Regions from separate parts of the Colwellia sp. MB3u-55 genome, predicted to be linked through region 1. Evidence: riboswitches for the same ligand, from Rfam matches in the RefSeq annotation. Region 1 holds a riboswitch; the other holds the start of a gene.

Region 1 (11,023 bases):
TATTTTTGTGTTTTTCAATAATTCTAATAGTTGAAAAATAACCGCATTACCTTGCACTTCAGCGCCATGCATATTCGCTTGAATATAAACACTGGGTGCATCAGTACGTCCTTTTATACGATAAACAGGAACGGTAAGTGCTGCTCCGCTCGCCATTTCACCAACATGCATAACTTCTTTTTTTATTTCATTCATTTTGTTCACTTTATCTTAAACATTAAGCTGAAGTATTTATCGCTATCTTAAATACCAATCCGCTGGTTGTGCTGCTCTGACTTCAACCAACGTCCCTTGACTAAACACGTATTCAGCAGCAATATGGTGACAAAGAAAAAACGGCATACTTTCAGTAAAACCGTAAGCACCGCAATAGCCAAATACCAGTTGATCGCCAACAGATACATCATCAGGCAAAGGCAACTTACCCAATTTGTCCATACTGGTGCATAGCGGACCATGAATATCAAACAACTGTTTTTCGCGTGCAGACTCTCGTAGTAAATTTACCGGAAAAGGCTGTTCTGTTATCGCCGGTCTTAACAAATGATTAATACCTGCGGCTAAGACTAACTGCTCTTGACCATAATTCATTTTTCTATCAACAACGGGGACCACATAATAACCACACTCAGCAACCGCAAAACGGCCCAATTCTAACCATAACTCTTCGGCACCTGCCTGCTGCTTTATGATCGCCAAATCAGCAATAATTTTCTGCCAAGAAAGTGTTTTTCCTTGCTGTAAATAATCAATACCTAAACCACCACCTAAATCTAAGATTTTTAATGGCATACCTATGTCATCAGCTAAACCTTTTAATGGTGCAACCATTTGTGACCACAGCGAGAACATTTTTTCATTACTGAGCATATTGCCCCATTGAAAAATATGTAAGCCACACAGTTCAATACCAGGAAAGTTAACGACTTTAATGCTTTGCCACTGCACTATCGACAAACCAAATGGTGTTAGGCAATTTCCCCCTAAAGGGTTTTTTTCACCCTCTGGCCATTGCAACTGAACCCGCAACAGCACTCTTGGCTTAACATCATGCTCAATAGCTGCTTCATTTAACCAAGTTAATTGATTCAAACTTTCAGCAACAAAAATATTAACCCCTTGTTTAATGAACGACGTTATTTGTGCTTTTGATTTTGCCGGACCGGTATTTAAGATACGTTCGGGTGCAATACATTGCTTTAAGACTTGATTTAATTCGCCACTGCTCGCCACATCAAAATTAAAACCCGCATCGTCTAAGGTTTTAATGATGTTAGATAACGGGTTCGCTTTTACCGCAAACCATAGCTTAATGACGTCTTGGCGTTGTAGTTCGGCTAAATGGGCTTTAAGCGCATCAAGATGATAAACAAAGTAACCTTCTTGCTGGCTACTTTCAGGTTGTTGTTTTATTAACTCAGCGCTTAATTCAAGCGCCGAAGGAGAATCAAAACAATGGGTAATATTGACTAACTCAGACATGATATTCCTGCTTTACCTTAGAGGGCTTAACGTAAAATAGACTCGAGCTCTAACGAGGCATTACTTTTTTCATCGCGATATTTAACGATTAATGCACAAGCCATATTTAAACCGTGCGTTTTCGCCCACGTCCCTGAAACCGGACGTGTTCCAGGCACCACTACAGCACGTTCAGGAATATCAGCACCTTTTTCAAGCATCACTTCATTCACACAATCGTAAACAGGCACTGACGCTGAAAGTGAGACACCTGGCGCTAAAACAGCCCCTTTTTTAACAACAATACCTTCGACAATGACCACACCAGCACTTAGAAAGGCACCATCTTCGATAATAACAGGGCTTGCACCAACCGGTTCTAAAACACCACCAATTTGAACAGCGGCAGAAACATGAACATTTTTACCTATTTGGGCGCACGAGCCAATTAATGCATGGCTATCAATCATAGTACCTGTATCAACAAAAGCCCCAACATTAATGTAAGCGGGTGGCATAATAATGACACCAGGCGCAACATGCGCACCACGGCGAACTGAAGAACCACCCGGTACTAATCGCACTTTATCGTCAGCGGTAAACTCACGCGCAGGTAAATTATGTTTATCGACAAACCCCTTATAAATGCCATCAAAAGCAATGTTTTCGCCCGCTTTAAATGCTGATAATATAGCTTCTTTTACGGCTACATTGGCCTGCCAATTTCCTGCTTTATCTTGATTTGCCGCACGAACAGTACCTGCTTCTAATTGTGTTAATGTTTCTTGCCAATTCATTTTAAATTCTCATGTTAATACTTAAAGGGATCACTTAGCTTGAGTTTCAAGCCATTGATTAATTAATTTATCTGATGCTAACAGCGAGTTGCAGTCGTTAAGTTCTAAATGGGTTAACGGCGCACGTAAAAAGGGAGTGTTGATCATTTTATTTTGGTGCATTAATACTTTTACAGGTATGGGACTTGCCACCTTAAAAAGCTCATCGACCGCATTTTGCCACAGTGGAAATAAACCTTGAGTCTCACCAGCTAGTGATAGCTCGACGTATTGATGAGTTGCTGCCGGCCAGACATTACTACAAACCGAAACTAACCCTTTTACACCTGCTTGTGCTAAGTAAGGCATCATGGCGTCTTCACCACTATATAGGGCAATATCTGGACAATACTGGCGATAGGCGAGTACCTGATTTAAATCGCCACTGGCTTCTTTTAACGCCCAACAATGCTGATGATTTTGCACCGTCTGTAAAGTTTCAATAGCAATAGAAACACCGCTACGAGAGGGGACGTTATATAACATACAGGGGAAATTGGCGGCATCAAGTAAAGCACTAAACCATTGCGTTTGACCTATCACACCCGGCTTTGCGTAAATGGGACTACCAAGTAAGTAGGCTGAAATAGGTAATTTATTACAAGCTGTTATCCAATTAATTTGCTCGGTTAACTGATAACCGCCAACAGCCACCATTAAAGGTGCGCTGAGTGATAATTGGCAAACAAATTCAACAATTTTAACTTGCTCTTGCGATGTTAAGGCCAGGCCCTCTCCTGTACTACCTAGCAAGACAATACCATTACCGGCGTCAGACTGACTAATAGCTAATTGTTTGAGGCTTGGAAAATCGATTTGACCATCATCAAGTAATGGCGTAATTAATGCGGTCCATAAAATAGTATGATGAGGCGTTGGGTTAGCTGTTAAGCTAATTTTTTTTGATAGTTTTATTTGATTCATTTCTCTCGAACTCTGTTCGTTCGGAGAACTTTTAGGCGTTTGTAATAACCAAGATAACAATCACTTATGTGAAGAGCATTAGGCTTTACAAAGGCCAGAAGCTCCCCACCAAGTTGGTGACAATTGTTAGGATTCAACCCAAACAACCGATAAGTAAATTATCAAAAAATTACTTACCTCGGCATTAATCCCCCTCGTTACCAATCATTAGAGCTTGATCTCTTTATGATAACTACCTGGTTAATGCTCCTCTTCTGGCCCTTTATCATAAGTTTCGCTTGTTTGAAAAAACAAAACTTTATTGAATTCAGGGCAACAACATTAGAACATTTATTCTAATGTTGAGTCAATAGTGCTCTAAATGAAGATAATACGGATATATTATATCTTATGAAACAATAATCGCTTGTTCAATTTGTGCCAAGCGGTCCTGCCCCCAACAAATAACATTTTGAAATCGAAAACAAGGCGCTCCCCATAACCCCATGCCATCTAAAGTACTTTGGTTGGTATCAGACCATTGTTGCCAGTCATGTTCATTATTATATTCTAACGCTTGTAGATAATTGATTTTATGCTGCTGACATAAAGATTCGATTACCGATTTATTTGATAAGTCTAAACCGTCAACATAAATGGCCTTAAACGCAGACTTAATAAAATCGAGTTCTTTATTTTGTTGTTCTGCATACGAAAAAATTTGAAAAGCATTAAAAATACCTTGCCCTAAAGGATCTGCAATACCGGTAAAAGGAATATTAAGTTTTTTGGCTTCACGACTGGCATCAAAAACAGCATAACGTTCTTTATTTTCTGTCGTGGTTAACCCCCGCATAATCAAAGGTAATAACGGCTTTATCTTTAAAGGGATCTGATAATGCTGACTTAACTTTTCTGCTTGTAATAAACCAATGTAAGAATAAGGGCTTCGTAATGAAATAAATGCTTCTAATATTTTCGTGTCAGCGATGTCAGCGATGTCAGCTGCATTATCTTTCACTTGTTGCTCAGCAAAGACTAATTTATTTTTTTGATAAACAGCAACACTGTCATCTTTTGCTAAACCAAAGTCAGCCAAACGTTTTTCTAGATGTTCAAGCCTATCAATACCAACAAACCATTGCCCCGCAATAAAAATAGACGAAGGTAAGTAATGCCCTTGTTTAACTAAACGTATTAAATTTTTAATTTGATAATTTATTACCGGTGTAGAAGCATGATAGTAGTAATCAAAATCATTCGACCAAGTCTGTTGAAAGAGTTGCCAAGCATTATCGAGTGTTTTAGGTCGCAACTGCCACATTTGCTGACCAGTAAAGAGTGATTCTTGAGTCGGTCGTTGCGTTATTTTTTTCAATTGATATTGATCAGCAATAAAGTTGGCATCTTTTATTGCCCAAGTGCGCATTAATTTGGGATCGATAGTTACCCCTGGAACACTTTCATAGACTAAGAACAATTTAAATTGAATATTGAAACGTTGCTCTAGTTCTGGTAACACTTGAATCAGCATAAAGCTATAAGGGTCATTAAGTGCTAAGTAAACTTCAGCGACAGGTGTTTTTCTAAACCAGTTAGGGACGGTAAAATAGCGAAATTTTAATAACCATGCACGCTTATCACTGCGTATTAGTTTCACTTTAAACCAAGTAAAAAATTTAGTAAAAATAACCCACTCCCTGAATTTTATATGGTGATTTGCAAATTTATTATTCGCCTTTCTGACATGATAATAATATTCACGTAGAATAGCGGCTATTATAAACATATCTTTTCGTTAAGCGTATAAAATACCGTTAATTAATTTAGGGTATAAGTTATATATTTATGAATGCCATAACCCAATTATTTGAGAATAACTTTGTTAGATAACATCAATCAATTATTGCTGCGTAATCCCGATTTACTAAAAGCAAAAGCGCCATTATTTATCAACCTACCTATTGACGATTTTTTTGAAGAATACCATGCACTTCACCCTCAAGCAGTGATGACATGTTATAACACGAATTATCAATCACATTTACAAGCCAAACGATTAGACCTCACTCAAATGACTGCGGTATTTAATGTCTATTATCAAAGTAAGACTGCCCACGACTTAGTGATTATTCAGTTTCCTAAAAGTAAGGCCGAGTTAACTTTTATGCTCGCGATGATAAAAGACTCGATAGCAAATGAATGTTTAGTTTTGGTTGTAGGTGAGAATAAAAGCGGTATTAAGTCATTAGCAAAGTTGACCGAACAACAGCTTGGCGATTGTGCAAAAATTGATGCTGCTCGCCATTGCTTATTATTCGCAAGCAATATACTTGCGACGCAAAAGTCTTTTATCTTAGACAACTGGCTAAAGCCATATTCTTTTATGATTAAAGACACAAGTGTAGATGTGGTTGCCTTGCCTGGTGTATTCAGTCAAAACGGCCTCGACATTGGCACTCAGGTATTATTGGAAAATTTACCAAAGAAAATCACCGGCGAGCTACTCGATTTTGGCTGTGGTGCCGGAGTCATAGCCAGTTACTTGGGTAAAGTTTTTCCTGAGATTAAGTTACACTTACTTGATGTCAGTGCCTTAGCATTATATTCAGCGCAAGCAACATTGAAATTAAATAATTTAACTGGTCACGTTTTTCCATCAGATAGCTTGTCAGATCTAAAAGGTAAGTACGATTACGTTATTTCAAATCCACCCTTTCATCAGGGCCTTAAAACCAATTATCAAGCAACAGAGACATTCCTTTCAAAAATAAAACCCCATTTAAAACCGAAAGGACAAGTCACTGTGGTGGCAAATAGTTTTCTCCGTTATCAACCCATCATGGAAGAGGCGATTGGAAGAACACAAGTTTTGGCTAAGCAAAAGGGCTTTTCTCTTTATCATTGTTCAATTTAATTGCTCAATATAAAATTTAAGTTACTATAAATATATGGAAAAAATGAAACGCATTCACTCATTAAAAATAAAGCTAATGGTTATGATCATTGGTTTTGTTGTGTTATCTGTCATTATTTCTTCTTTTATCATCGCTAATTTAATCATTAACGATACTAACGAGGACGCCTCAAATAACACAAAGTATTGGGCAGAGCTTATCGCAAATAGTCAAAGTACCAATCTGGTTAATCTGGCCAAAGATGAAGACCAATTAATTAGTAATTATTTATCAATGCTAAAACATGTCCCTTATATTAGGCATGTTCATATTTATAAAAAAAATCCTGACACTGAAGCTATTACTTTCTTCGCTAGCTACAACAAAAGTGCTATAGGCAAGGCTATTTCTGAAAAAAGTGAAAAAATAGCCGAGTTATCGTCAGCAAAGTTTAGCGGCCATATTATAGAACTTATGTTACCTGTAATAGCTGAAGAGCAAACGGTGGGCTATGTCTATATACAAGTCAGCAGCGAACATATACAGCAAATAACTAATTATTTATTATTGCGCTACACCCTTCTCATTTTCATGTTTATTTTTATTACCGCTTTAATATCAATAGCACTTAACCGCTTTATTACTTCTCCGATGTTAAATATTGCAAATAAAATACAGGAAATCTCCAAACATAAAAAGTTCAATTTACGCATTGAACAGATGCCTTTTAAAGAGCTCGATATTCTAGCGCGCAACATAAATATTGTACTAAATAGAGCTGAAACACAACTTGCTAAACTCTCAGATGCCAAGCAACTCAGTTATCAGCAAAACCAAGATCTTGAAAATAAAGTCAATAAACGTACCCAAGCCTTGAAGGATTCTAATAATGAATTACTTTCAACATTAGAAAAGTTGCATCAGTTTCAAGGGCAACTTGTTGAAAGTGAGAAAATGGCTTCGTTAGGCGATATGGTTGCCGGTGTCGCTCATGAAGTAAATACACCGATAGGTTTAGGCGTTACAGCTTCAACATTATTATCGGATCGCTTATTAGAAATAAAAAAAGCTTTTGATGATAAAACCTTAAAATCAAGTCAATTGAAAAAGTTTCTTGTTGAAGGTGAAGAAAATACCGCAATTATTTACCGTAACTTGAAGCGCGCTGCAGAATTAATTGCCAGTTTCAAAAAAGTTGCTGTTGACCAATCAAGTGAAGAAGCACGAACATTCAATATCAAAAATTTGTTTGACGACATATTATTAACGTTAGCCCCACAAATTAAAAAGTTACCTTTTATTATCAATGTGGACTGTCCATGCGAACTCGTTATAAAAAGCAAACCCGGTCCTATCAATCAAATAATTATTAATTTAATACAAAATTCTATTAATCATGGCTTTGATGACAGAGACCATGGTGTAATTACCATACAGACTAGTATTTCTAGTGATATGCTTACTATTGACTATCAGGACGACGGTAGGGGTATTGAACCTTCTATTATGAATAAAATTTTTGAGCCTTTCACCACCACAAAAAGGGGTTCGGGTGGCAGTGGTTTAGGCTTACATCTGGTTTATAATTTAGTCACACAAGCACTAGGTGGAAAAATATCCTTTATTAGTGAAATTGAAAAAGGGGTTAATTTCAAAATTATTATCCCAACACAAGTCATTAAAGAAGATTAAAGCTGTGTGGATAAATATTTGTTGATTAAGAAGAAACTAACAAACTTGATTGTTTTTTAGTTAGTGGTTCTATACCATACTAATAATTGTATAAATAATTAACAAAATAAGCATTAGTAACATAGCGTTAATATAATTTTCAGCTATAATTAACATACCTAAACATTATTGCTAAATACATAAAGAATGGAAAAAAAAACATGCAAAAACCTCACATACTTATCGTAGAAGACGAAGATGTTACACGCTTTAACCTACGTAACTTGTTTGAAGCAGAAGGTTATCAAGTATCAGAGGCTACAGACGGTGAGAGCATGGATACTCAATTACAAAAAAATACCATTAATTTAGTCATCATGGATATTAACCTTCCGGGTAAAAATGGCTTATTATTGGCAAGAGAATTAACCAGCAACAACGAGCTAGGGTTAATATTTCTTACCGGTCGTGATAGTGATATAGATAAGATACTTGGTTTAGAAATCGGTGCTGATGACTATTTAACAAAGCCATTTAATCCACGTGAATTAACAATTCGAGCTCGAAACATTCTTAACCGAATTGGTCAAACAAAGAATGAAATTGAAAAAGCAGTGATCACCTTCAATAAATGGTCACTCGATGGTAATTCAAGAAAAATGACAGCACCTGATGGACAAGTTCTATCTATACCTCGCGGCGAATATCGCGCCCTACGTTTATTAATTGAAAACACGGGCCAAATTGTTACACGCCAGCAATTGATTAAAGAAATGACGGGTCGTGACCTTCGCTCAAATGACCGTACTGTTGATGTAACGATTAGACGTTTACGCAAACATTTTGAGTCAGTACCAGACGCTGCTGAATTAATTAATACTATTCACGGTGAAGGATATCGTTTTATTGGCTCTGTTGATTAAGCGCTCTTTAACAATAAATAATTAAAAAAGGGAAAGCAATAATTGCTTCCCCTTTTTTAATTGTTTTAATGTATGGTTACTTTGAGGCTAACCATACTTTAAAGGCAGTAACGGCATTTTTATTTATCTCATTGAGCTCAGAGATATAAGCTGACTTTTCTGGCCATTGCCCTGGTAATTTTTCAATTGCAACCAACTTAGCATGAGCGGTTAACAAACCAACACTGCCAGTAGCACCTTTCATTTTATGGCAGCGTTCTTGCCATAAGACTTGTGACTCTTGTGCAATCGAATCGATAATGTCTTCAATATAGGTCTTTGATTGCTCAATATATAAGTCCAACATCTGTTGTACAATATTTTGTCCTAAGCTATCCAAGTATCCATCTAATAAATTAACATCTAACTGTTCGGTATAATTCACAAAACCTACCTTAAATTATAATTATCGTGGTGTAATTTTCTTCATTGTAACAATATCAACGCCGATGTCATTAAACAAATGCCTTTCATCTAGATTACTTCAAAGTGATTTGAAAAGCATAAAACCATATGAATACACAGCGTTTCAATAAGTTATCTTGCCAAGTAACTTAAAAAAGAACTGTCGCTATATCTACAAGGAAATATACGTTAGAATACGCGCCCTTAATAAGTTTGTTATGTACTGAAGTTTCAAAAAGCCCTTTACATAGCGCGTTAGAAATACTGGAGTAGAAATGTCCACATTAATGCCTGATATCGCCAATCACACCTCAGCTCAAACCGAAGGTACCCTCGATTGGGTTGGAATGAGTAATATAGAAATGCCGATGATGGTTGCTTCGCAAGGTGAAAATGAGCGAATGGTTTCTACTTTTATTGACGCGTTTGTAAACTTAAAAGAGCCACAAGCAAAAGGCATTCATATGTCTCGCTTGTATTTACTGCTTGATGAACTTTCAACCAGTAATACTTTAGACTTTCAAAGCTTGGTCACTTTACTCAGTGGTTTTATCAGTAGTCATCACGATCTTAGCGATAATGCTAAAGTACAGTTCCGCTTCGACTATCACCTTAGAAGAAAATCATTAATCAGTGGTAAGCAAGGCTGGAAAGCATACCCAGTAACATTAACCGGTCGCTTAAATAAGGGTAAACTCGATATAGAGCTAGCCGTTGATGTTAGATATTCATCAACTTGTCCTTGTTCTGCCGCCCTTGCTCGACAGTTAATTCAAAAAGCTTTTAAAGAGAAGTTTAATGACCAAGAAGCCGATTTAGACTCAATTCATGAGTGGCTTGGTACAACTGAAGGTATTGTTGCTACACCTCATAGTCAACGTTCAGTTGCTGAATTAAAAGTAAAGTTAAATGCCAACATTAGTGAATTCCCTATTACTGCATTAGTCGATATTATTGAAGGCTGTTTAAAGACACCCGTTCAAGCCGCAGTAAAAAGAGAAGATGAACAAGAGTTTGCACTACTTAATGGTCAAAACTTAATGTTTTGTGAAGACGCCGCTCGTCGTTTACAACACGCAATGAATAACACTGCTGGCTATGACGACTTTTGGCTACGTATCAACCACCTTGAATCTTTACATGCCCACGATGCGGTAAGTATTACGACTAAGGGCGTTGAGGGTGGTTACCAACCTTAAGCCACTGCTATTCAAAACATAAAAAGTAAATTAGTATTAAAGCCAGTAATTACTGGCTTTTTTATTGATGAATTTTCTGCGTTTTCTCCTCCACCTCGCCCATACATCAATGAATAAAAGATGAATAACACCTAAAATTAACATATCTCAGTATATTTCGTCATAAAAATTAAAATGTAATTAAATTACAACAAAGTAAACAAAAATCATTCTCAACTCGCTAAAACCTATTGATAACAGCTTGAAAAATACACAACTAAATCAACAAAACTAACCATCATACACAATAATCAATCAAAACAGGCAGTTAGACTAATGTATAAAAACTACGAGCAAATACTCTATTTTGATTGACCTTTTATCGATAAGTGTTTAATGTGAAGGGTTCCACCTGAGTGAAAACAGAGTATTTATGCATTATTTGTATAACTTTATTCCTTTAACATGTTCTCTGTGCTCAAGTGGTTATTTCCTGAGGAGAAAATAACATCATGCTTTACGATCACAGCGTTCAAAAAGACAACTGCGGATTTGGCTTAATTGCTCACCAACAAGGTGAAGCAAGTCATAAACTAGTAAAAACGGCAATTCATGCACTTGATCGCATGCAGCATCGTGGCGGTATCGCTGCTGATGGTAAAACAGGTGACGGTTGTGGCTTGTTGATGCAAAAACCTGATACTTTCTTT
Region 2 (11,023 bases), on a different contig from region 1:
TTATCTTTTGATAAAGAAGCAAGTATTGTTAAGGCCCGTCAACTTATCGCTATGTATCAAGAAGCCGGTATTGGTAAAGAACGTATTCTGATAAAAATGGCGTCAACTTGGGAAGGTATTCAAGCGGCTAAACAACTTGAGCAAGAGGGAATTCAATGTAATTTAACCTTGTTATTTAGCTTTGCTCAAGCAAAAGCTTGTGCTGAAGCACAAGTGTATTTAATTTCACCCTTCGTTGGTCGAATTCTTGATTGGCACAAAAAAGATACCGGTCGTGATAGCTACTTAGCCAATGAAGATCCTGGGGTGATTTCTGTTACAGAAATTTTTAATTATTACAAACAGCATGACTACAATACTGTAGTGATGGGCGCAAGCTTTCGTAATATCGATGAAGTTATTGCCCTTGCTGGCTGTGATAGATTAACGATTAGTCCACCATTAATGAGTGAGTTATCCGATAATTATCAAGGTATAACACAGCAATTAATGCCAGCAACTCGTGTTCAAGATAAACCCGTAGCATTAACCGAAGCTGAGTTTCGCTGGGAAATGAATCAAGATGCGATGGCAACAGAGAAACTAGCAGAAGGTATTCGTAACTTTGCCATTGACCAGTGCAAGCTCGAAGTACAACTAAGCCAATTATTTTAAGATAACTTTAGGAAACCCTTCATGCTAATGGATACTTTTAACGACACTTTAGGACAACACTCATGTTAATGGATACTTTTAACGATAAGTGGCGAGAACTTCAACAACACTTGCTTGAGATAAAAAGTAGCCATTTACGTGACTTGTTTGCCAGTGATCCACTACGAGCAGAAAATTTATCGGTGAGTGCTTGTCGCTTAAATTTAGATTATTCAAAAAATCGCATTACTGAGAAAACGCGCGCTTTGTTAATCGAGTTAGCCGAATCAGCGCAATTAGCTGAAAAAAGAGAGGCGATGTTCGCTGGTGCGCCGATTAATAATACTGAGAACAGATCGGTATTACACACAGCTTTGCGACAACAAGACAGTACACCCGTACTTGTTGACAGAGTTGATATTATACCTCAAATCAAAGCGGTGCGTCTTAAGGTAGAAGCAGTCGTTAACCAAGTGCGTGACAAGAAATGGTTAGGTTATAGTGGTCAATCTATTACTGATGTCTTAAATCTAGGTATTGGTGGCTCTTTCTTAGGACCTAAAATAGTGACCACCGCATTAAAGCCTTATGTTGAAGGTGGGCCTAAACAGCATTTTGTGGCCAATATCGATGGAAATCATCTACATGATGTTTTAACTCATTTAAACCCTGAAACAACCTTAGTGTTGATTGCTTCAAAGTCTTTTAATACTCAGGAAACTCTGACGAATGCCGAGTCTACTCGCCAATGGTTTTATGACTATGGTGTTACGTTTGAGCAGCTCAACCGACACTTTATTGCCATATCATCAAATGTAACTAAAGCGGTCGAATTTGGCATTAATAGTGACAATGTTTTTCCGATGTGGGATTGGGTTGGGGGACGATATTCATTATGGTCAGCTATTGGCATGCCTATTGCGATGGCAATAGGTAATCAAGGATTTACTGAATTACTAAAAGGTGCAGCCGATCTTGATAAGCATTTTAAAGAGGCGCCGCTTGAGCAAAATTTACCGGTACTCATGGGGATGTTAGGCGTGTGGAACCATAACTTTTTTGGTTGTCAAACCCATGCTTTATTACCATACAGTCATTATTTACGTGGTTTTCCTGCGTATGTACAACAGATGGACATGGAGTCTAACGGTAAAAGCTGCCAGCTTAATAATGAAATTGTCAGCAGTACTACCGGTCCGGTTATTTGGGGCGCAGAAGGCACGAATGGTCAACATGCTTTTCATCAGTTATTACATCAAGGTACGTCAGTAGTACCGGTTGATTTTATTCAGCCATTAGTTGCTGAACATAATATGAACGGTCATCAAGATATGCTTGTCGCCAATTGTTTTGCACAAAGTAAAACGCTAATGCAAGGTAAAACTCATCAACAAGCCTATGATGAACTTGTCGCTTCAGGTATGGAAGAGGCATTAGCCAAAGTGATTGCTAAACATAAAGAAATGCCAGGGAATCGACCATCGAATACGTTAACCTTTGACCGATTAACACCTTACCAACTCGGGACGCTAATTGCTTTATATGAGCATAAAGTTTTTGTTCAAGGGGTTATTTGGAACTTAAATTCCTTCGACCAATGGGGTGTTGAGCTTGGGAAAATATTGGGTGATGATATCTTATCTCGCATTGGACAGCCTAATAATACTGAACTTTCAGACAGTTCGACAGAATTACTTCTTGCGCAATACCGAGATGCTAATAAATCATTGATGTAACATCAGGCCTTCTTTAAATACTCAATAAAAATCAATAACCGAGTAAGACTATGTATCAATAATAGTTTACTCGGTTTTTTTATTTAATCTGTCGATATCAGGCCGTGTTGTTAAATCTGTTGGCAAATTGACAAGCCAATTTATTGTTAGTAAATACGTTTATCAAGGGACCATTTAAGGTCCTTGAGTTAAGACTTCAATGTTTAAAATTTTAGTTCGTCTAAAAAAGACTGACCATAATCCATTGCGTCTAAGGTAAATAAACTGGCTAAAGTTTGTCCCAAATCGGCAAAACTATTGCGCTGGCCTAAGTTTATCGAATCGATATGATTGTGATAAGCGATAACTGGCACGAATTCACGCGTATGATCATTGCCCGGCCAAGTAGGATCACAACCGTGATCAGCGGTTAATAGCAGTAAGTCATCATCAGCTATTTGATCTAAAAACTCTGCTAAACGCTCATCGAAATATTCTAACGCTTCGCCAAACCCGACAGGGTCTCGTCGATGACCAAAGTCTTGATCAAAATTAACTAAATTGGTAAAAATAATACTCTTATCTGCTGCGGTTTTCATATGTGCGAGCGTTCCATCTAATAACGCAGGTAGTCCGGTTGCTTTAGTTTTGATGCTAATACCCTGATGCGCAAAAATATCAGCAATTTTACCGACACTTATTACCGTACCATCGGCTTGGGTTAATTTTTCTAATACGGTGGTCGCTGGAGGTAATACTGAATAATCTCTGCGATTACCGGTTCGCTCAAAATCGGCAGGAATTTCACCAATAAAAGGGCGAGCGATCACACGTCCTATATTTAACGGATCGAGTATGACCCGCACTTGTTGACAATATTTATAAAGGTTATCTAAGCCAAAGTGTTGTTCATGAGCGGCTACTTGGAAAACACTGTCGCCTGAGGTGTAACAAATAGGTAAACCTGTTTTTATATGTTGTTCACCTAAATTAGCGATAATATCGGTGCCAGAGGCATGGCAATTTCCTAACATATCAGCATAACCTGTGGCTTGGTTTATTTGTGCCATCAGTTCTGCTGAAAAGCTATTTTTCTTATCAGTAAAGTAAGTCCAATCAAATAACACCGGAACTCCTGCCATTTCCCAGTGGCCACTGGGGGTATCCTTACCGGTACTTATTTCAGCAGCGTAACCATAAGCCCCTTTAGTTGGCTCAACGGGCTCAACACAAAGTGTGCGACCTGACGCTTGTTGGCAAGCCTTAACTAAACCCAGCTTACTTAAATGAGGAAGCTTTAAAGGGCGTCCTTTAATTTCTTGAAATTTTTCGGCTAAATTTGCAAAGGTGTTGGCATTAACATCACCAAAAGCTTCTGCATCAGGGGCATGACCTAACCCAAAACCGTCAATGACCAAAATAATTGCTCTCGACATAATTGTTCTCATTTTATAAATTTATTTAAAAGAAGGGGATAAAAACTTAAGGCGACCTTACAGTCGCCTTAATAATGGATTCATCTCAGTTGAGCATCAATAATTAGGTAATGAGTTGATGTATTACAGGTTCAACAATAACTGGCGCTACTGAAATCTCAACCGCATTTAAGTATTGTTTAATCGCTTGAGTTGCTTGTGCGTCATCTTTGGCATGAACAATAGCAATGATGTCGCCTTCAGCGACTTTCGTGCCTTTTGGTTTAATATCACTAAAGCCGACACTGTAATCTAAGCTTTGATTATGGTCGACACGACCACCACCCATTTCTACTAATGCCATACCTATAGCACGAGTATCCATAATGCCAATGTAACCAGCTTTTGAGGCGACGATGTTTTTAGTCATATTAGCTTTAGGTAGTAAACTTTCACTGTGGGTTAATAAATCAGCTGGGCCACCCATCGCGGTGATCATTTTGCCAAATATTTCAGCGGCTTTACCTGATGTTAATGCCTCTTCGGCTAACGTTGTCGCTTGTTCAATATCACTGGCTATTTTACTGGTTAATAACATTCTAGCAGCGAGGGCTATGGTGACTTCATGCAACCTTGGCTCACGATATTTTCCAGTCAAATAGTCAATAGTTTCTTGTATTTCAAGTGCATTACCCACTGTGGTACCTAGCGGCTGATTCATATCAGTGATTAATGCTTGTGTCGGTGTTCCTGCGCCATTGGCGACTGAGACAATTGAATGAGCTAATGCTTGAGCTGATTCAATATCGGCCATCATCGCACCATTGCCTACTTTTACATCCATGACTAATGACTCGAGGCCAGCCGCTAATTTTTTTGATAAAATAGAAGCGGTGATCAATGGGATGGATTCTACTGTGCTCGTTACGTCACGAATTGAATAAAGGCGTTTGTCGGCTGGTGCTAAATCTTTGGTTTGTGAAATAATTGCTGTGCCTTGCTCCTTAACTGTTGCTTGGAACTCTGCAAGGCTAGGGCGAACATTAAAACCTGGGATGGCCTCTAATTTATCAACCGTACCACCAGTATGACCTAAACCTTGCCCTGCAATCATTGGCACATTAGCCCCACATGCTGCCACTATTGGGGCTAGCATTAAGCTTACTTTATCACCAACACCACCGGTTGAATGTTTATCTACGATGGGTTTGTCTAATTTATTATGCCAATCAACAACGGTACCCGAATCACGCATAGCCATGGTTAGATTAACAACTTCATCAGTTGTCATGCCATTAAGCCAAATTGCCATAGCCATTGAGCCAACTTGTGCATCGGTGAAATCACCTGTTTTAAGACCATCAACAAAGCATTGAATTTCATCTACAGTTAAAGCTTGTTTATTACGTTTTTGACGAATGATATTTTGAGGTAAGTGCATAGTGATCCCTTTAGATAATAATTGAGTTGAAAAGCATTAGGTAACAATTATGTAAACGTCCATACTTTTAAGTTTGTTAATTGGTTGCTAATAGCATAGCTATGTATTGCTTTTATTTAGTATTATAGTTGAGTCATAACTAGCTGTTAAATACATTTATTAGCCATATATTGTGTTTTCCTGACTCATGTGTCAAGATCTAATCGTGTTTTTCTGACCATTTGGTCAGATTATTATACTATCCCTGTTGTTTTACTAAAAAGAGTATTGTCATGTCCCTGTTAGAAGCCTTTGGTTATGTCGCAAGTGTGCTAATCGCCTTATCGTTAATGATGTCTAATATCAAGCGATTGCGTTGGATCAATCTATTTGGTGCTGCTGCCTTTAGTGTTTATGGGTACTTTATTGATGCCTACCCTGTTTTTATTTTAAACGGCTGGATTGCTTTGGTTGATGTCTACTATTTAATCCGTATCTATCAAGAGAAAGATCAATTTGATTTAATTAAACTAAAATCGGTGGAATCATCTTTTTTCAACTTGTTAAAGGAACGTTACGGTAAAGATATCATTGGCTTATGTAAAAACTTTCAGTGGCAGCAACTTGATGATGCCGTGGTATTGTTATTGTTTAGGAACATGAAGCCCGTAGGATTATTTGCTTATCGGGAGTTAGATGAGGACGGTAAGGTTGAAGTGCTACTCGACTATATCATCCCCGAAGACCGAGATTTTAAAGCAGCAAAATTTATGTTCTCAGCTGAACAAAATCAACTAAGACAAGAAGGTATTAAACATTTAATCGTTGAACCATCAGATGATGCACATGAACTTTACTTGAGAAGGGTTGGCTTTACCAAAAAGGCTGATCATTACGAATTATTAATCAATTGAGTTTACTGAGGACTGCAAGCAGATAAACATTGATTTAAAAAGGCAAGCAATAAAATCCCGCCATCACCTTAAATGAATTGGCGGGATATGTTCGCTATTACCGCGTTAGTTCTTTTTTGAATCTTCTAAATCTTTAATTTGCACGGCTATTTTTTCAGCTTCAGCAGTGATCATCGAATATGATTTTATATCTCCATTTCTTTGCGAAAACATCGCTTGCTCAAGCTTAGCTTCATAGAGTTTGTTTAATTTTTTTATCGGGTCTTTTTTAAATATTCCAAACATTTTATTTACCATTAAGTTGGTTATTATTAATTATACGTATACAAATCGATTTTAGTTTTTATTATTTACATTTTTAATTAAAAACTTATTGTATCGTGCTACGTGTTGTAAAAATTTATTCTAATTATAAGAGGAAAAAATTGAAAAAAATAAATTCAGCTCAGAATGGTCCTTACTCCTGAATCAGTTTGACAGCTATGAAAAACATTCGCTTTATATAAAAATTATTGCCGTTATCGTTTTACTATTAGCCATTATATCGAATGTAATCATGATTCCTATCTTTTTAATCTTAGTTGTTTTATGGCTTTAAGATGCTGTTTGGAAGACATTTCAATCACGTATTGAGACACGGCTTTTATAGTTAGAAATATATATTTTAGCCGACAGTAGTGAAAATGTATGTCAATTTAACTGTGAATATCATAAAGTTAGCTTATCAGGTCTTGCCTTAATTAAAGAATATGCCTGTCAATCAATAAGACCTACTGTTGCATTTCCTCATGTAGTATTAATGTTCATCTTATTGGTTCAGCATATGTTGTAGGGTTTAGCTTATATTGATAAATCATTTATGATTTTAGATAACTATTGTTTTATTCGCGCTAATATTGCGTTATTTTTTGGATAATTATTATGAACTTAGACAAATCGACTAAACGTATTGATAAAAGAGTTAAGAAAGGATTTCAAGGCTACCCACAAATTTCATTAGCTTATTTTGGTCAGTCAGCTGATTGTGCTACTGAAGTTGTGGTTGGTTTTATTGCCGCTGAAGGTGATGCTCCACAAGAGCAAAAATTTACCAGTAAAGGTGATGCGAGAAAAGATGAAACTATTCAAACAACACTATTAAAAGTTATTGAACGTGCTGATGCAAAAACAGTGGTAGAAGTTGCGGGTGTTACCCTTATTAAATAATGTTGCTGGCTAATTACTGTCTGTTAATAGGTCAGTGAATATTGAGTTTAAAAATTAAAGATGACCATAATTTATAGATTTTCTGACGACCATATAAAGCAAGTTCACCAGCTTTATAGAAGTGTATGGTGGGGTAAAGAACGCTCACTCGAAGACACTCAAAATTGTATTCGTGGTTCTCAAATTTGTATTGGTATTCTCGATGTAGACAATGAGCTCATTGGTTTTACGCGAATTCTAAGCGACTTTATCTATAAAGCAATAATCTTTGATGTGATTGTAAGCGCCTCTCATCGCGGTAATGGTATCGGTCAGCAATTGATGAGCCTGGTTAAAAACCATGATAAATTAATCAAAGTAAAACATTTTGAATTATATTGCTTACCTGAACTGGAGAGCTTTTATAAAAATCTTGGTTTTTCAACGGATGTCGGTGGTATAAAATTAATGCGCTGCAGCAACCGTTAATTTTTATATAAAAGGCTAGCCATGCTTTAGTTGAACTATGGGTAATACTATTAAGCTATTATTTCTAAAAAAGATCGACTTAGCCTGTTGATTTATTATTACAGATAGGATTTAATCCACATGTCGGTTATTAGAATAAATACTCAAATTGTATGTTTTTAATAATCAACCAGAAGAGGAGCAGTAGCTAGGTAGATAACACGAAGAACCACCATTCTTTTGACTGTTATTGAGGGAGACTATTGCCGAGAGTAATTAGCGAGTGGCGTTATTTATTCGGTTACTAGGGCTGAATCCCTAGGATTGTCACCTCTAGTTAGTATGTTAAGTGCTAATTAGATTATGGTGGAGAGCTTCTGGCTGAAAAGTTTAGTTTATCTTACCAAGAACACTTCTTAATTCAGCCATGCTCTTCCTTGAAGTTTATAAAGTTACCCTATAATTATTACTGGGGGCTTAATTAGGGAGACCTTAGATGTCATTATTACCTTTTACTGTTGCAAAATTTGGCGGCACAAGTCTAGCTGATCATCAAGCGATGTTACGATGCGCTCAGATCATTAAAAACGATGCAAGTAACAAAGTTGTTGTCGTATCTGCAAGTTCAGGCGTTACTAATTTACTGGTTCGTTTAAGTCAAAAAGATGTATCTCAGCATGAACAATTAACAATCATTAGCAGTATTCGCGCTATCCAATTTAATATTACCCAACATTTAGCTGAAGAAACACAGCTAAACTTTCAAATTGATCAACTGCTAAATGAGTTAAGCGAGTTCTCTAACGCGCAATCACTTAATTATTGCCCACGCATAGCCGATGCAATTTTGTCATTTGGTGAACAAATGAGTTCATGTATCTTTGCACAAGTCCTTAAATCTGTTGGTGTTAATGGCGAAATGTTTGATGTTCGCCAAGTCATGAAAACCAACGCATTATACGGTAAAGCCGTTGTTAACCTTGAGATGCTCGCTAATAACGCACAGCAATTTCTTATGCCTTTGCTGGTTGATAAAGTTATCGTTACCCAAGGTTTCATTGGTCAAGACGAGGACGGTCATACGACAACCCTAGGCCGTGGTGGATCTGATTACAGTGCGGCACTTTTAGCCGAAGCGTTACATGCCGATAATCTTTCTATTTGGACTGATGTTGTCGGTATTTTTACCACAGACCCACGTATTACCGAGCATGCCCGTGCTATTAAAGAAATCAGTTTTGGCGAAGCGGCTGAAATGGCGACCTTTGGCGCAAAAATTCTTCATCCGGCAACACTCATTCCTGCGATGAGAAAGAATATTCCGGTTTTTGTTGGTTCAAGTAAGGAACCAGAGAAGGGCGGCACACGCATTCAACAGTTTGTTGAATCGAGCCCAATATACCGCTCAATAGCCTTACGTAGAGAGCAAACATTAGTAACGGTAAAGAGTCCTGCTATGCTACATGCTAGTGGTTTTCTTGCACAAGTCTTTGGTATTTTAGCCAAACATGAACTGAGTGTTGATTTAATTACCACCAGTGAAATCAGTATTGCGCTAACCTTTGATAATCCAACGGGGTCGACGCAAGCGCTTTTAAATTCAACCGTTGTTGAAGAATTAGAACAGCTTTGTGAAGTCACCGTAGAGCACGGTTTATCGTTAATAGCGGTTATAGGAAATAAAATGCATCGCAGTAATGGCGTTGGTACCAGTATTTTTGAAACTATATCAGGGATAAACGTGCGGATGATTTGTCATGGCGCCAGTGAACATAACTTATGTTTCTTAGTCGACGAGAAACAAGCAAATGAAACCGTTGAAAAGCTACACAATGCCTTATTTTCATAAGCTTTAAGCGTAATATTTCTTTGGTCAGTACAGAAAAAAGATAAAACACCTTGCCGTGTTTTATCTTTTATTTATCAAGATTCGTAACTTAACGGATCGGTAACATTATTATCACTGAAAGCTTCTAAACGCTCTTGGCAGGCACCACATTTTCCACAGGCTTTTTCACGGCCGTTATAACACGTCCAAGTATTATCATAGCTTAAGCCCATTTTTAATCCATCGGTTAAAATATCACTTTTAGTAACCGTTAAATAAGGGCTAAATATTTCTACTGACTCGTAGTTAGCTATTTTACACACCTCATTCATTTTCATTACAAATTCGGGACGACAATCAGGATATATTGCATGGTCTCCTGAATGTGCGCCGTAATAAACTTGGCTAGCCCCCACTGAAACGGCATAACCGACCGCAAGTGATAACAAAATCATGTTACGGTTAGGTACAACCGTTGATTTCATACTTTCAGCTTCGTAATGACCTTCAGGAATATCAATATTGTCGGTTAATGAAGAACCAGCAAGCAATTGATTAATAGATGATATATCGATAATTTTATGGTTTACATCAAGTGATTGACAAACCGTACTGGCAAATTCAATTTCTTTGACATGACGCTGTCCGTAATCAAAGGTTAATGCGAACACTTCTTTGCCATCATGCAAGGCGCGATTAAGAACAGTGAATGAGTCCATGCCACCAGAATAAATAACAACAACTTTGTTTGTCATTTCTAAAGTCTCTTAGGGTATAATTAATATCGCGCATTTTACTTCAATTTACACCAGCAATAAACAGGCAAAAACCCCGATGACCGTAAAATACAAAATTAATGAATTATTTGAAACTATTCAAGGAGAGGGCGCTTTTACCGGTCAACCTTCAATTTTTATCCGTTTACAAGGTTGCCCCGTTGCTTGCTCGTGGTGTGATACTAAGCATACTTGGGCAATAAACCTTGAAGATGAAGTAACACCGAATGCTATGTTAACAAAAGAAGCTGAATCTCAAACGTGGTCAGCGCTTACGGTTAAAGATATTTTAGCGATGATAACGGCAGAAGGTTATCAAGCCAAACACATTGTTATCACAGGCGGTGAGCCAGCGATGGTTGATTTACTCCCTCTGTGCCAAGCACTTGAAACCAATGGTTTTAGTTGTCAATTAGAAACATCGGGTACTTTTGAAATACAGGTGACGGATAAGTGCTGGGTGACTGTTTCACCCAAAGTAAACATGAAGGGTGGCTACAAAATATTAAACTCAGCGATGTTACGTGCCAATGAAATTAAACATCCAGTGGCGACTGAGCAGCATATAGACGACTTAAAAGCGTTATTAGCCGAACATAATATTGTTAACACCCAAGTTTATTTGCAACCGATCAGCCAAAAAGAACGGGCAACAGCGTTAGCAATAAA

The links. Region 1 has a riboswitch for lysine ahead of dapA (4-hydroxy-tetrahydrodipicolinate synthase). Riboswitches for the same ligand answer to the same signal wherever they lie in the genome.
Region 2: another riboswitch for lysine. It lies ahead of lysC (lysine-sensitive aspartokinase 3); the one in region 1 lies ahead of dapA (4-hydroxy-tetrahydrodipicolinate synthase).

The regions. Positions count from the first base shown of each region.
Region 1 is NZ_JACGUS010000116.1:197,454-208,476, reverse strand. It holds gene H4J66_RS12915 (succinylglutamate desuccinylase/aspartoacylase family protein) at 1-204, opposite strand, end outside; gene H4J66_RS12910 (PLP-dependent decarboxylase) at 238-1,482, opposite strand; gene H4J66_RS12905 (2,3,4,5-tetrahydropyridine-2,6-dicarboxylate N-succinyltransferase) at 1,509-2,258, opposite strand; gene dapA (4-hydroxy-tetrahydrodipicolinate synthase) at 2,289-3,221, opposite strand; lysine riboswitch at 3,312-3,483, opposite strand; gene H4J66_RS12895 (DsbA family protein) at 3,610-4,860, opposite strand; gene H4J66_RS12890 (methyltransferase) at 5,083-6,117, shown strand; gene H4J66_RS12885 (sensor histidine kinase) at 6,161-7,789, shown strand; gene arcA (two-component system response regulator ArcA) at 7,990-8,691, shown strand; gene H4J66_RS12875 (phosphorelay protein) at 8,768-9,115, opposite strand; gene folE2 (GTP cyclohydrolase FolE2) at 9,411-10,334, shown strand; gene gltB (glutamate synthase large subunit) at 10,823-11,023, shown strand, end outside.
Region 2 is NZ_JACGUS010000103.1:91,567-102,589, forward strand. It holds gene tal (transaldolase) at 1-654, shown strand, start outside; gene pgi (glucose-6-phosphate isomerase) at 717-2,369, shown strand; gene H4J66_RS06945 (phosphopentomutase) at 2,573-3,784, opposite strand; gene deoA (thymidine phosphorylase) at 3,888-5,204, opposite strand; gene H4J66_RS06955 (hypothetical protein) at 5,477-6,097, shown strand; gene H4J66_RS06960 (DUF6435 family protein) at 6,203-6,382, opposite strand; gene H4J66_RS06965 (hypothetical protein) at 7,019-7,303, shown strand; gene H4J66_RS06970 (GNAT family N-acetyltransferase) at 7,364-7,771, shown strand; lysine riboswitch at 7,937-8,135, shown strand; gene lysC (lysine-sensitive aspartokinase 3) at 8,247-9,599, shown strand; gene queC (7-cyano-7-deazaguanine synthase QueC) at 9,674-10,333, opposite strand; gene queE (7-carboxy-7-deazaguanine synthase QueE) at 10,413-11,023, shown strand, end outside.